2 regions of the Stenotrophomonas sp. YJH_SMC_123 genome follow, and region 1 is predicted to be linked to the other one. Evidence: riboswitches for the same ligand, from Rfam matches in the RefSeq annotation. Region 1 holds a riboswitch; the other holds the start of a gene.
The links. Region 1 has a riboswitch for glycine ahead of gcvP (aminomethyl-transferring glycine dehydrogenase). Riboswitches for the same ligand answer to the same signal wherever they lie in the genome.

Region 1 (7,328 bases):
CTGGAACCAGCCCCGTTAAACCACGGTCCGGCAAAGGTGAACGTACGGGCAAAAGCAGGCTCGGGTATGCTTGCCGCATGCGAGTCGAGCCCGCCGACATCGAAGCCCTGTTCGACGCCATCCCGGATGTGCTGTTCTTCATCAAGGACCGCCAGGGGCGTTACACCCACGTCAACCAGACCATGCTGCGGCGGCTGGGTCTGCGCGCGCGCAAGGACGTGATCGGGCGTACGGCGGCCGAAATCTACCCGACCGGCCTCAGTGCGGACTACGTTGACCAGGACGCCCGCGTGCTGTCCGGTGAGGTGATCGAGAACCTGATGGAGCTGCACCTGTTCGCCAACCGCGAACCGGGCTGGTGCCTGACCTGCAAGCGCCCGCTGGTGGTCGACGGGGCCATCGAGGGCCTGATCGGCATTTCCCGCGACCTTGGCCAGAAGGACAGCCTCGGCACCCAGTACGAGCAGCTGCGGCTGGCGCTGGCCCACCTCAACGCGCACTACGCCGAGAACGTGCGCATGCAGACCCTGCTGGACATCACCGGCTTTTCGCTGTCCAAGCTGGAGCGCAGCTTCCGCAAGGTGTTCCAGATGACCCCGCAGCAGGTGCTGACCCGGCTGCGGATCCAGATGGCCATGCATCTGCTGCATGGCGACGACAGCATCGCCTGCATCGGCCAGGCCTGCGGTTTCAGCGACCAGAGTGCCTTCACCCGCAAGTTCAAGGCTGAAACCGGTTTCTCGCCGCGTGCCTATCGTGCCCGTATCGGTGGGAACGTCGGCGAGCCGGCGCTGGCCTGAGCGGCCTGCTGCGCTGTGCCTATCCCCGTGGGCACGGGACAGGGTAAGGTGTCGCCCCTGTAGCCCGCCGCCAGCCCCGCCGATGCCCAACTCGATTCCGACCGCTTCGCCGTCCCGCCTCGGACATTCGCTCAAGCCCCGCCAGCTGATCATGATGGGCCTGGGCAGCGCCATCGGCGCCGGGCTGTTCCTCGGCTCGGGCGTGGGTGTGCAGGCGGCCGGTCCGGCGGTCCTGGTGTCGTATCTGGTCGCCGGAGCGCTGGTGATCATCGTGATGAACGCGCTGGGCGAGATGGCGGCGGCCAAGCCCACCAGCGGCGCGTTCTCGGTGTATGCAGCCGACGCCATGGGCGCTACCGCCGGTGCAACCGTGGGCTGGCTGTGGTGGGTGCAGCTGGTGATCGTGATCGCCGCCGAAGCGGTGGGCGCGGCCGGGCTGCTGGCCACGGTCTGGCCGGCGATACCGGTACCGATGGCGGCGTTGGCGTTCATGCTGTTCTTCACCGCGATCAACCTGCTCGGAGTGAAGAACTTCGGCGAGTTCGAATTCTGGTTCGCCATCCTCAAAGTCGCGGCGATCCTGGCGTTCATCGCCATTGGCGTGGCGCTGCTGATGGGATGGCTGCCGCAGGTGACCTCCCCGGGCCTGAGCAACTTCACCGAACACGGTGGTTTTGCGCCGAAGGGCCTGGCCGGGATCGGCGCGGCGCTGCTGGTGGTGGTGTTCGCCTTCGGCGGCACCGAGATCGTGGCCGTGGCGGCGGCCGAAACCGAAGACCCCGAGCGCAGCATTGCCCGTGCCATCCGCACCGTGGCCTGGCGCATCCTGGTGTTCTACATCGGCTCGCTGAGCGTGATCATCGCCGTGGTGCCGTGGACCAGCGAGGCGCTGAAGTCGCCGTTCGCCGCCGTGCTGGACATCGCCCGCATCCCGGGCGCTGGTACCGCCATCACGCTGATCGCCGTGATCGCGCTGCTGTCGGCGCTCAATGCCAACCTCTACGGCGCCTCGCGCATGATGTATTCGCTGGCGCAGCGTCGCGAAGCGCCGGCCGTGCTTGGCTGGACCGACCCGCGCCAGGTGCCGGTGATCGCCGTGCTGGCCAGCGTGCTGTTCGGCTTTGCCGCCACGGTGATGGAACTGCTGTTCCCGGACCGGGTGCTGCCGGTGCTGCTGAACATCGTCGGTTCCACCTGCCTGCTGGTGTGGACGCTGTCGCTGGTCTCGCAGCTGGTGCTGCGTCGTCGCGCGGATCGTCTGGGTACCCGACTGCCGTTCCGCATGGCCGGTTTCCCGTGGCTGACCTGCTGTGCACTGGCGATCCTTGCGCTGATCTTCGGCCTGCTGCTGAGTGAGTCGCACACCCGCCTGCAGTTCCTGTCGATGGTGGCGTTGACCGCCACGATCGCCGCCAGCAGTGCCATCGCGCGGCGCATGCGCCGAGCGTGATTCTGTAGAGCCGACCCTGCGGTCGGCTGCTGTTTGCGCGATCGCCAGCCGAGCATGGGCTCGGCTCTACAACAGGCACACACTCCGCGTGGCACTGTGCAGGCAGGCCGTCATCGGCCCGTCGACCAGGAGTACCGCATGCTGCGCAGCCGTCCCTTCCTGATGTTCACCGGCCAGGCCGAGGCCGCGCTGGCCCTGTACGCCGAAGCCTTTGCCGATTTCCGGCTGCTGGGCCTGCAACGCCATCCCGAGGGGGCCGGCGCCGGCGTGCCGGGGCAGGTCCGCCAGGCCATCTTCCTGCTCGGTGGCACCCACTACCTGTGCTTCGACAGCCTGGACGTGCACGATTTCACCTTCTCGCCGTCGATCTCGCTGTTCGTCGAGTGTTCCGGTGCCGAGCAGTTCGAGCGCGCGGCACGCGTGCTGGGTGAGGGCGGCCATTGGTTGATGCCGGTGGGCGACTATGACTTCAGCAATCGCTACGGCTGGGTGCAGGACCGCTTTGGCGTGTCGTGGCAGTTGAGCCTGGGGCAGATGCCGGACCCGTGATCGGATGCTTGTGGGTGTGGGCCTTGGTCCACACGCCCCATGAAAACGGCCCGCTTGCGCGGGCCGTTTTCTTTACCGATGCAGTGAGGAATCACGCCTCGACTTCATCATCCTTGTAGGCATCGACCGGGATGCAGGCGCACATCACGTTCTTGTCGCCGTACACGTTGTCGACACGCGCCACCGGCGGCCAGTATTTGCTCTGCTTCAGGCTGGCCAGCGGGAAGGCGGCCAGTTCACGCGGGTAGGCGTGGGTCCACTCGCTGGCGGTCACTGCGGTGGCAGTGTGCGGCGCGTTCTTCAGCGGGTTGTCCTCGCGGTCGAGGCGGCCGTCTTCGATCGCGGTGATCTCCTCGCGGATCTGGATCATCGCGTTGATGAAGCGATCCAGTTCGTGCAGCGATTCGCTTTCGGTCGGCTCCACCATCAGCGTGCCGGCCACCGGGAAGCTCAGGGTCGGGGCATGGAAGCCGAAGTCGATCAGGCGCTTGGCCACGTCCTCGGCACCGATGCCGCTGGTCTTCTCCAGCGGGCGCACGTCCAGGATGCACTCGTGCGCCACCAGGCCGTTGCGGCCGGTGTACAGGGTCTTGAAGTGCGGGGCCAGGCGCTTGGCGATGTAGTTGGCGTTGAGCTGCGCGACCTGGGTGGCCTTGCGCAGGCCGTCGCGGCCCATCATCGCGATGTACATCCAGCTGATCGGCAGGATCGAGGCGCTGCCGAAGCTGGCCGCGCTGACCATGCCGACCGGGCCGTTGTCACCCAGCTTGCCCGGCAGGAACGGGGCCAGGTGCTCCTTGACCGCGCACGGGCCGACGCCCGGGCCGCCACCGCCGTGCGGGATGCAGAAGGTCTTGTGCAGGTTCAGGTGCGAAACGTCCGACCCCCACTTGCCCGGCTTGGCCACGCCGACCAGGGCATTCATGTTGGCACCGTCGGTGTACACCTGGCCGCCGTGCTTGTGGATGATCTCGCAGATCTCCACCACCTCTTCCTCGAACACGCCGTGCGTGGACGGGTAGGTCATCATGATCGCGGCCAGGCGGTCGCTGTACTTCTCGGCGTTGAGGCGGATGTCCTCGACGTCGACGTTGCCGTTGGCATCGGTCTTGGTCACCACCACCTTCATGCCGCACATCTGCGCCGAGGCCGGGTTGGTGCCGTGCGCCGAATCCGGGATCAGGCAGATGTCGCGGTGGCCTTCGCCGCGCGAGCGGTGGTAGGCGCGGATCGCCAGCAGGCCGGCGTACTCGCCCTGCGCGCCGGAGTTCGGCTGCAGGCTGACCGCGTCATAGCCGGTGCATTCCACCAGCATCGCTTCCAGCGTGTCGATGAGTTCCTTGTAGCCCAGCGCCTGGTCGGCCGGCACCAGCGGGTGGATCTGCGAGAACTCCGGCCAGGTCACCGGGATCATCTCGGCGGTGGCGTTGAGCTTCATGGTGCACGAGCCCAGCGGGATCATCGTGCGGTCCATCGCCAGGTCCTTGTCGGCCAGCGAGCGCAGGTAGCGCAGCAGTTCGTGCTCGCTGTGGTGGGTGTTGAACACCGGATGGGTCAGGAATGCGGACTGGCGCAGCAGGCCGGCCGGCAGCGCATCGGCGGTGCTGGCATCCAGCGCGTCGACGTCGGCCTGCGCACCGAACACGGCGGCCAGTGCGACCACGTCGGCGCGGGTGGCGGTCTCGTCCAGGCTGATGCCGACCGAGTCGCTGTCGATCGCACGCAGGTTGTAACCGGCGGCGCGGGCCTTGGCGTGAATCTCATCGGCGTGCACGCCGGTGACATGCAGGGTGTCGAAGAAGTCGCCACCGACCTGCACGCCGGCCTCGCGCAGCGCGGCGGCCAGGATCGAGGCCAGGCGGTGGGTGCGCCGGGCGATGCGGGTCAGGCCTTCCGGGCCGTGGTACACGGCATACATCGAGGCCATCACCGCCAGCAGCACCTGTGCGGTACAGATGTTGGAGGTGGCCTTCTCGCGGCGGATGTGCTGCTCGCGGGTCTGCAGGGTCAGGCGGTAGGCCGGGTTGCCCTGGGCATCGACCGAGACGCCGATCAGGCGGCCCGGCATCGAGCGCTTGTAGGCGTCGCGGCAGGCCATGAATGCGGCGTGCGGCCCGCCGAAGCCGAACGGCACGCCGAAACGCTGGCTGTTGCCGACCACGATGTCCGCACCCCATTCGCCCGGGGCGGCCAGCAGGGTCAGCGCCAGCAGGTCGGTGGCCACGGCCACCAGGCCGCCGCGCGCGTGCACGGCCTCGACCAGCGCCTTGTAGTCGCCGATCTGGCCGAAGGTGTCCGGGTACTGCAGCAGCAGGCCGAAGGCTTCTGCTTCCAGTGCCTCGGCCGGGGTGCCGACGCGCAGCACGATGCCCATGGGCTCGGCGCGGGTACGCAGCAGTTCCAGGGTCTGCGGGTGCACGGCGTCGTGCACGAAGAAGGTGTCCGACTTCGACTTGGCCGAACGCTTGGCCAGGGTCATCGCTTCAGCTGCGGCGGTGGCTTCGTCCAGCAGCGAGGCGTTGGCGATTTCCATGCCGGTGAGGTCGGCGCACAGGGTCTGGAAGTTGATCAGCGCTTCCATGCGGCCCTGCGAGATCTCGGCCTGGTACGGGGTGTAGGCGGTGTACCAGGCCGGGTTTTCCAGGATGTTGCGCAGGATCACGTTCGGCGTGTGGGTACCGTAGTAGCCCTGGCCGATGAAGCTGCGCAGCACGGTGTTCTTGTCGGCGATCGCACGGATCTTCGCCAGTGCCTGCACTTCGGTCATCGATTCCGGCAGTGCCAGCGGCGCCGGCGACTTGATCTTGGCCGGTACGATGGCATCGGTCATCGCATCCAGCGACGCGTGGCCGACGACGTCGAGCATCTGCGCGATCTCGGCATCGTTGGGGCCGATGTGGCGCTCGACGAACGCATTGTGGTGCTCGAGCTCACGCAGGGAAGGGGTGTTCTGGGACATGGCGAAGGATCCGTCAGGAAAGGGCACACGCACGGGCACAAGCCGCCGGTCGGCGGTCTGCGGGGCGCCCCTCTGTCCTTTTGCCTGAGAGTTTGGAAGCGCGGAAAACCGCGGCTTCGTGCCCCTTCGGCGCCGGATCGAACCGGTCTCTCCAGAGTTGTGTTACGGGTGGTATCGGGCCTGAGCGATTACGGGCGTTGCGCCTTCGGCAGCGGTGTTCCGCTTCTCCCACCGTGTTGCCCGCCGATTATAGCCCGTTGCGGGCGCGCCAGCCGCCTGCGGGCCCGGCCGCGGCGCCTGAATGGCCGATGGCCCGCCCGTGCGTTTTGTGCACTGCTGCATGGCATCAGGCGCAATCCCCACCTATGATGGGCGGATACCCGAATTCATCTGGCGCCGTCCCTGCTGCAGGGGACTGGCGCCGCCGTGCGTGCCGCGCATGGCCCTGCCGGACGCCTTCTCCATGACCGCCGCTGTTGCTCCTTCCACCCGCCGCATGGCCCTGCTGCTCGCCGGCCTGGCCATGTTCGGTCCGTTCTCGATCGACACCATCTTCCCCGCGTTCCCGCAGCTGGCCCAGCGCCTGGCGGTGGACGAGGTGGCGGTGCAGCAGACCATCAGCGTGTACCTGCTGTTCTACGGCCTGATGAGCCTGGCACACGGCCCGCTGTCCGATGCCTGGGGCCGCAAGCGGGTGATCCTCGGCGGCCTGGTGGTGTTCGTCGGCGCCTCGGTCGGCTGTGCGCTGTCCACCGATCTGACCACGCTGCTGGGGTTCCGCGCCCTGCAGGGCCTGTCCGCAGGCGTCGGCATGATCGTCGGCCGCGCGGTGATCCGCGACCTGTACCACGGTCACGACGCGCAGCGGCTGATGAGCCAGGTGTCGATGCTGTTCGGCATCGCCCCGGCGATCGCGCCGATCATCGGTGGCTGGATCCTGCTCAGCGGTGCTGGCTGGCCGCTGATCTTCTGGTTCCTGGTGGTGTTCGCACTGGTTCTGCTGGCGGCCACCGCCCGCTACCTGCCGGAGACCCATCCGCTCGAAGCGCGCGTTCCGTTGTCGCCGCGGGTGCTGATGCGTGATTACGTGCGCATCGGTTTCAATCCGCGCTTCCTGCGCCTGGCGCTGGCCGGCAGCATCGGTTTCGGTGGCATCTTCCTGTACATCTCCTCGGCACCGGTGTTCGTGATGCAGCACCTGCACCTGGGCGAGGGTGGTTTCGCCTGGCTGTTCATCCCCACCATCGGCGGCATGACCACCGGCTCGTTCCTGTCCGGGCGCATGGCCGGGCACACCACGCCCACCCGCCAGGTATCCATTGGTTTCGGCCTGTGCGCGCTGTCGGTGCTGCTGAACGTCGGCTACGTCGCGCTGGCGCCGCAGTTCGTGCTGCCGTGGGCGGTGCTGCCGATCTTCCTGGGTGGCATGGGCATGGCGCTGATCTTCCCGATCCTGGCGCTGGCGGTGCTGGACATGTACCCGCACCAGCGCGGCCTGGCCTCGTCGCTGCAGGCCTTCGTGCAGCTGATGATCAGCACCGTGGTGGCCGGCGTGGTGTCGCCGCTGCTC
Region 2 (7,328 bases), on a different contig from region 1:
TGAACCCGAGTATCGCCGATCCACCCAGGCGCTGACGTGACAGGTGGCCGCCGTGCGAAGATGCCAGGCGCTTCCCCCAATGCCCCCACTGGAGTGAGTCGATGAGTCGCGAGCGCGTTCCCCACCTGGTCGTTGTCGGCGGCGGTTTTGCCGGTCTCTGGGCCACCCGTGCCCTGGCCCGCGAGCGCATACGCATCACCCTGGTCGACCGCCGCAACCATCACCTGTTCCAGCCGCTGCTGTACCAGGTGGCCACCGCCGGCCTGTCCGCGCCGGATATCGCCGCACCGCTGCGCCACATCCTCGGCCACCAGCGCAACGTGGAAGTCCGCCTCGGCGAAGTGGTGGCCATCGACAAGCAGGCACGGCAGATCGGCATGGCCGATGGCAGCACGCTGGACTACGACAGCCTGCTGCTGGCCACCGGCGCTACCCACGCCTACTTCGGCAACGACCAGTGGGCCGAAGATGCCCCCGGCCTGAAAACGCTGGACGATGCCATTGCGCTGCGCCGCAAGCTGCTGCTGGCGTTCGAGCGTGCCGAGGCCGAACCGGACCCGACCAGGAAGGCGGCGTGGCTGAGTTTCGCCATCGTCGGTGGTGGTCCCACCGGCGTCGAACTGGCCGGCACGCTGGCCGAGATCGCGCGCCACACGCTGCGCAACGAATTCCGCCACATCGATCCGGCCAGCGCCAAGGTGCGCTTGGTCGAGGCTGGGCCGCGCGTGCTGTCCTCGTTCCCGGAAGTGCTTTCGCTGAAGGCGCGCCGCCAGCTGGAAAAGCTGGGCGTGGAAGTGCTGACCGGTACCCCGGTGAGCGACATCGACAGCCAGGGCTTCAAGCTCGGTGAGCAGTTCGTGCCGGCCCGCACCGTGGTCTGGGCCGCCGGCGTGGCCGCTTCACCACTGGCGCGCACGCTGGACGTGCCGCTGGACCGCGCCGGCCGCGTGCAGGTGCAGCCGGACCTGACCCTGCCCGATCACCCGGAGCTGTTCGTGGCCGGCGACCTGGCCGCACTGAGCCAGGCCGACGGCAAGCCGGTTCCCGGCGTGGCGCCCGCGGCCAAGCAGATGGGCAAGTACGTGGCCGAGGTGGTCCGCGCGCGCCTGCATGGCAAGGCGGCACCGGGGCCGTTCAAGTACGCCGACTACGGCAACCTCGCCACCATTGGCCGCATGGCCGCGATCGTGCACCTGGGCCGGCTGCAGCTCTCCGGCGTGCTGGCCTGGTGGTTCTGGCTGGCCGCGCACGTGTTCTTCCTGATCGGCTTCCGCAACCGCATCGTGGTGCTGCTGAACTGGGCGGTCGCGTACTGGAGCTACCAACGCAGCGCGCGCATCATCTTCGGTGATGATCAGGACGACCGGCGGCCGAGGCGGTAAGGCCGCACGCAACGGGGTCGGATCCCTTTCCGCAGGAAAGGGCTCTGACCCTTGCAGTAGATCCACGCCATGCGTGGATGAGCACCCGCACATCCCCCATCTTCATCCATGCGTCAGCCCCCTGCATTTTTGAGAAGCCGCAGTCAGGAATGGTTGCTGTGCTTCCCGCCGCTCTCGTCAAGCAACGTATCGAATCACTTTTCCGTTGCACTTGAAGCCCAATTCAAATGCCATGTCGATAGCACGCTCAGCGCTACCCACGAAGTAATCCTGCAGCCCTGCGTAGTCTGCAAACTGCGGATTGATGACGTGGGACTTCGCCTCATTCACGGGATGGAAGAAGCCTAGTCCACACATGGCATGGTCGGGCAGGCCGTACCCCACGACCTCGATGCTGGGAACTGGAATCGAAATACTGACCAAGAACTCCATGTCGGAGGGGTATCGCCTCGTGCGTTTGAAGACTCCAATGGAATCGGTGTTCCGGATGACGACGTACATCAGCAATCGCCAACCTCCCAGATCCGCAACGTTCACTTGATCGATCTTCGTCTGCAGGTAGCCGTCCAACATACGGTTGATTTCAAAGATATCGAGCGTTCTGCTGACACCAGGAGATTCGCTCGACACAATGCATCTGATCTGCTTTTCCATGAGCGTGCTGTCTGTCTGATGGCATCAGCCTTCCGCAATGCAACTTTCGTGGCAACTATCCCACCCACTGTGCCTGGCCACAGACCGGGATGAAATCAAGCCGGGCGTCTGGGATAAGGTGGTTTTTCGCAGTCGCGACTTCCAGACAAGTTGCTCGGCGGGAAACGAGAGGTTTCGTGCTACGAATTTACTTTAGTGCCGTATACGACACTGCGTAGCGGAGAGTAGGACCATTCACAAACCGCGTGGCTCTACTTCTTCATCGGGCCACCGGGCACTCGCCGTTTCGACCCGGTCCGGCAGAAGTCCTCCTTCCTCGCGGTGTCCGCAATCTGCGCGGTACTCCAATGCCGGGTGATCCAGATCGCCAACGCGGTGCTGCTGAGATGCCAGCGCAGCATGCCGCGCCGAGGTTGCCGCCACAGGTGGCGCCGGGCAATCCAGAAGGCCTCCCGCTCCACTTCAGGCACCTTGTTCTTCATCCCGTCCTTGTCGAAGAACTGGGCGGTGAAGCGCCAGGGGTTCATCGGCTGGTATCCCGCCCGTGGCTCACCGCTGCACGCAGCCACGCCACTGGGCGCGCGGTCGGCCGGCTTCGGCCGACCGTCCACCAATGCCAGCCCGAGCAGATACAGCAGGCCAGGCAGCAGCGCGATGCCGGCGACCAGCACGATGACGGAGATCCATGCGTTGCCGGCGGCACGCATCGCTCAGTGCGCCTTCGGTTTCGGGTACCACAGTGCGTTGACGATGACCCAGCGCTGGTCGAAACGCCCCATGTGGAAGTAGTCGACGAACCACGGGGTTTCCAGCCGCACCGAGGCCGCGTTGCCGGTCACGTCCAGCACCGTGCAGCGGCGATCCCATTGATCCTTCGGGGTCTTCAGCGCGCCCTGTTTCGTCAGCGAGACCAGCTCTTCCTTCGACATCCGGCGCAGGCCCAGGCGCTCGTCGGGTGTATCGCCGAGGACCGCGCGCTTGGCCAGGTCCGGGTGCAGCGAACGGGCGACGCGCTGCGGATCGGCCTCCAGCTGGCCATCGACGTAGTCGTGGCAGGTGGCTTCGACGGCCGCGATCGTGGCGGGGTCGGCGGCAGGGCTCGTTGCTGCGGAGAGAGCGAACAGCAGGGCGATCGTGGACATCCGGGTCTCCAGCTCTGGGCGCGGGGCGATCATCGCATGGACCGAATGGCCCATCCACGCATGACGTGGATCTACTGTAGAGCCGAGCCCATGCTCGGCTCCCGCATCGGGCAGACGGAACAACAGCCGAGCGTGGGCTCGGCTCTACAGAAGCGCAGGATCCGTTGCCTGCAGCCAGGCCAGCTTGCGTTCGCGGGGCTGCTGCTTGAGTTGCCACTCGGCCCGCGAGGCCGCGGCCCGGTCCGGGTACTCGCGCACGGCCAGCACGCGCAGCGGCGGCCGGGCCCGGGTGTAGCGCGCGCCCTTGCCGGCCTGATGGGCGGCGAAACGCGCCTCCACATCGGTGCTGATGCCGGCGTAATAGCTGCCATCGCGGCATTCGAGCAGGTACAGGAACCACGGGCGGAGGGATGGGGCCATGCCTGGATTATGCCGTGCTGCACTGCAGCGGATATACTGGCGACCGAATGCAGGAGAGAGGCGCCGCGCTGGCGCCCGCCGAAGGCGCAGGCTCCCATGATCGCTCAGGCCGGTGGGCTGGAATCCCACCAACCATGCATTCGACTCGCCGAGCTGGAGAGAGGTCACCGGGCATGCCCGGGACGATCCGCCGAAGGGGCACGCGGCCCATGCCGCTGAACTCTCAGGCAAAAGGACAGCGGGAGCGGCACCGGTCATCGTCATCCCGTCATTGCGCAGGCAGTGGCGGTGGTCGCGCATGGCCGGCCCCACCGCGCCCGGAGCCTGTCCCATGCTGCTGTCCATCATCTACCTGATCGCCATTTCCGCCGAAGCCATGACCGGCGCACTGTCCGCCGGCCGCCGCCGCATGGACCTGTTCGGCGTGGTCATGATCGCCTGCGTCACCGCCCTCGGTGGCGGCTCGCTGCGCGACATCCTGCTCGGCCACTACCCGCTGGGCTGGGTGAAGCATCCCGAGTACCTGGGCTTCACCGTATGCGCGGCGCTGATCGCCACCTGGGTGGCGCGCTGGATGCACCACTTCCGCCGCACCTTCCTGGTGCTCGATGGCCTGGGCCTGATCGCCTTCACCCTGATCGGCTGCTCGATCGCGCGCGAAGCCGGCCATGCAATGCCGATCGTGCTGATCGCCGGCATGCTGACCGGCGCGTTCGGCGGGGTGCTGCGCGACATCCTCTGCAACGAGGTGCCACTCATCTTCCAGAAGGAGCTGTACGCGATCATCGCGCTGCTGACCGGCGCGGCCTATCTGCTGCTGCTGCACTGGGGCGTGGCCGATGCCACCGCGATCCTGTGCTGCCTCGGCGGCGGCTTCGCGTTGCGCCTGCTGGCGATCCACTACCGCTGGGAAATGCCGAAGTTCGTGTACCACGACGAAGTGCATTGAGCCTCTTCGTAAAGTCGAGCCATGCTCGACTGCTCTTTGCAGGAAACCAACGCGCTTCGCGCGCAGGTCGGGCATGGCTCGACGCTACAGGAAGCGGTATCACCACCCCGGCGATGTACCTGGCGCTGTCGCTCATGCGCAGCGCCAGGCGCATCGCCGGTGCAGATGGGCCGGCCTCCAACTCCGACCGGCCCTGATCGCGGCCGCACCCCCGCAGGCGCTGGCCGCCATCCACACACGTGCCGCACTCAGGCGGCTTCCATCAGGCTGCTTCGGACACCTTCACGTCGCGACGGGCGCGCACGGCCGCAGCCAGACGCTCCAGCACCGTCACGGTGGTGTCCCAGTCGATGCAGCCATCGGTGATGCTCTGCCCGTAGACCAGCGGCTGGCCTTCCACCAGTTCCTGGCGGCCACCGACCAGATGGCTCTCGATCATCACGCCAACGATGCGCTGTTCGCCGTCTTCCAGCTGAACAGCGATGTCCTCGATCACCTTCGGCTGGTTCTCGGGGTTTTTCAGGCTGTTGGCGTGGCTGGCGTCGATCATCAGGCGCGTCGGCAGCTTGGCCTTGGCCAGCACCTGGCAGGCGTCGGCGACGCTGCCGGCGTCGTAGTTCGGCTGCTTGCCGCCACGCAGGATCACATGGCAATCCGGATTGCCGGTGGTCGACACGATGGCGGTGCCGCCCTGCTTGGTGACCGACAGGAAGTGATGCGGATTGGACGCCGCACCCACCGCGTCAGCGGCGATCTTGACGTTGCCATCGGTGCCGTTCTTGAAGCCGACCGGGCACGACAGCCCCGAGGCCAGCTCACGATGCACCTGGCTTTCGGTGGTACGCGCGCCGATCGCGCCCCACGCCACCAGGTCGGCGATGTACTGCGGCGAGATCACATCGAGGAATTCGACACCGGCCGGCAGGCCGAGCTTGTTGATGTCGCGCAGCAGGCCGCGGGCAATGCGCAGGCCCTTGTCGATCCTGAAGCTGCCGTCCAGGTCCGGGTCGTTGATCAGGCCCTTCCAGCCCACCGTGGTGCGCGGCTTCTCGAAGTACACACGCATGACGATTTCCAGTTCGCCGGCCAGCGCGTCGCGCAGCGGCTTCAGGCGCTGGGCGTATTCGATGGCGGCCTTCGGGTCGTGGATCGAGCACGGGCCCACCACCACTGCCAGGCGGTCGTCACGGCCGTGCAGGATCTGGTGCAGGGCCGCGCGCGAGGCGCTGACGGTGTCGGAGGCTTCATCGTCACAGGGCAGCATCGCCAGCAGCTGGGCAGGCGGTGTCAGCGGTTCGATGGTGCGGATGCGCAGGTCGTCGGTGTGCGGGGGCATTGCAGGAGATCTCCGGAACGTTGGGGTCCCCAGCGTGGCGGCATGAAAAAAGCCGCCAGGTTCGCTGGCGGCTTTCGGGAATGCGTCTGAAGCTTTCTTCAGGGTGAGCGCAGTCCTTCCTCCGCCAGTGGCTTCGGAAAGTAATACCAGTAAAAGCGGGTGGCGGCTGCGTTCATGGGGTGTATTGATAGCACAGCTTTTGCGCAGTGCAAAATGTTTCATCCGCAACCGGGGGTGCGGTTCAGCGAGGCGCGCGCCAGCGCTGCCTACGCGGCAGCAGCCACGCAAAGCTGCTCATTTGCCATGCACTTCCACGTCCAGCAACAGGCCTTCGTGGATGTCGGCCCAGCGCTCCAGCACGCGGTCCAGCTCCTGCCTGGCCTCGTCCAGCTGCTCGGGATTGAGCAGGGAACGGGTGGTGTAGAGGTCGGAGACCAACCGCCGCAGGGCCGCCTCCGGGATGGCCACCGACGGCCCTTCCCGCCCCGGCAACTGCAATGCCGGGCTGTCGCCAAGCGGGCCGAACAGCGTGACCTGGAGCGTGCTCTGCATGATCAACTTCCCTGCGGATGGACATGGGCAATGTCCTGTTTACCGCGTCCGGGTGACAGGCGCATGTGCCATGCGCGTCCGGAGACGCTGCTACAAGGCGGCCAGGTCGGCAAGGTGCCGCCCCATCCCATCGTCTGCGCCGACGGCGTTGATGGTGGCGAAGTACTGATGCCAACCGGTGGCGGCAATGCCGGCCACCAGCGCATCGGCGTCCGCGCGGCTTGCACAGCGCCAGGCCGCATAGAACTGCTCATCGCTGCCGTGCTGTACGCCCCTGGCAATGCGGCCCATCGCCAGCAGTGTGATGCGGACTGGATCGAACTGCTGCATGCCTGCACCGATACGGGCGAAGAAGGCATTCCGCTGCTCGGGCTGGAGCGTGGTCCAGGCGGGGGTGGCGGTATAGAGCTCGATGAAGGTGTGCGACATGCTGCTTCTTCCTTGAAGGTTTGGGGGGTTGCCGGCCAGCGGCCGGCACTACCGGAGCGAGCGCATGGCGCGTTTGCGGATGTAGGCATTGGCATCGCCACGGTGCTGCTGTTGCCAGCGCGCGCACAGCGCACGCAGCCACTGCGGCTGTGTCTTGCCGGCATCATTGAGCCAGTTGCCGACCGAGTCCTGCACATAGCGCTCCGGGTCGTCGGCGAGTGCTTCCAGCATCGCCTCTGCAAGTTCCGGCTGCCGCTTGAACAGCGCGACATGTGTGGCCCACACGCCGCGCGGGCGCAGCGCTTCGCAGGCGAAGCGGCGCAGGTACGGCGATCCTTCCTGCGTCCATGGTTGCAGGTACTCCAGCGCCTGCAGTGGTGCGGCAACAATGTCGGCACGCAGCGCCAGCCACGCCCATTCGCGCACGCCGAAGTGCGGGTCGTCAGCCAGTGGCCGCATCGCCT

Region 2: another riboswitch for glycine. It lies ahead of AC5P5W_RS08575 (trimeric intracellular cation channel family protein); the one in region 1 lies ahead of gcvP (aminomethyl-transferring glycine dehydrogenase).

Annotation. Positions count from the first base shown of each region.
Region 1 covers NZ_JCAFRM010000002.1:94,159-101,486, forward strand. Annotated here, with positions in the region: gene AC5P5W_RS05300 (AraC family transcriptional regulator) at 78-800, shown strand; gene AC5P5W_RS05305 (amino acid permease) at 883-2,250, shown strand; gene AC5P5W_RS05310 (VOC family protein) at 2,389-2,799, shown strand; gene gcvP (aminomethyl-transferring glycine dehydrogenase) at 2,891-5,758, opposite strand; glycine riboswitch at 5,821-5,923, opposite strand; gene AC5P5W_RS05320 (multidrug effflux MFS transporter) at 6,222-7,328, shown strand, end outside.
Region 2 covers NZ_JCAFRM010000003.1:97,884-105,211, forward strand. Annotated here, with positions in the region: gene AC5P5W_RS08550 (NAD(P)/FAD-dependent oxidoreductase) at 102-1,382, shown strand; gene imm9 (Imm9 family immunity protein) at 1,560-2,036, opposite strand; gene AC5P5W_RS08560 (hypothetical protein) at 2,288-2,743, opposite strand; gene AC5P5W_RS08565 (nuclear transport factor 2 family protein) at 2,747-3,178, opposite strand; gene AC5P5W_RS08570 (GIY-YIG nuclease family protein) at 3,323-3,598, opposite strand; glycine riboswitch at 3,639-3,728, shown strand; glycine riboswitch at 3,742-3,847, shown strand; gene AC5P5W_RS08575 (trimeric intracellular cation channel family protein) at 3,930-4,547, shown strand; gene AC5P5W_RS08580 (3-deoxy-7-phosphoheptulonate synthase) at 4,810-5,883, opposite strand; gene AC5P5W_RS08585 (hypothetical protein) at 6,178-6,435, opposite strand; gene AC5P5W_RS08590 (DUF6616 family protein) at 6,526-6,864, opposite strand; gene AC5P5W_RS08595 (DNA alkylation repair protein) at 6,913-7,328, opposite strand, start outside.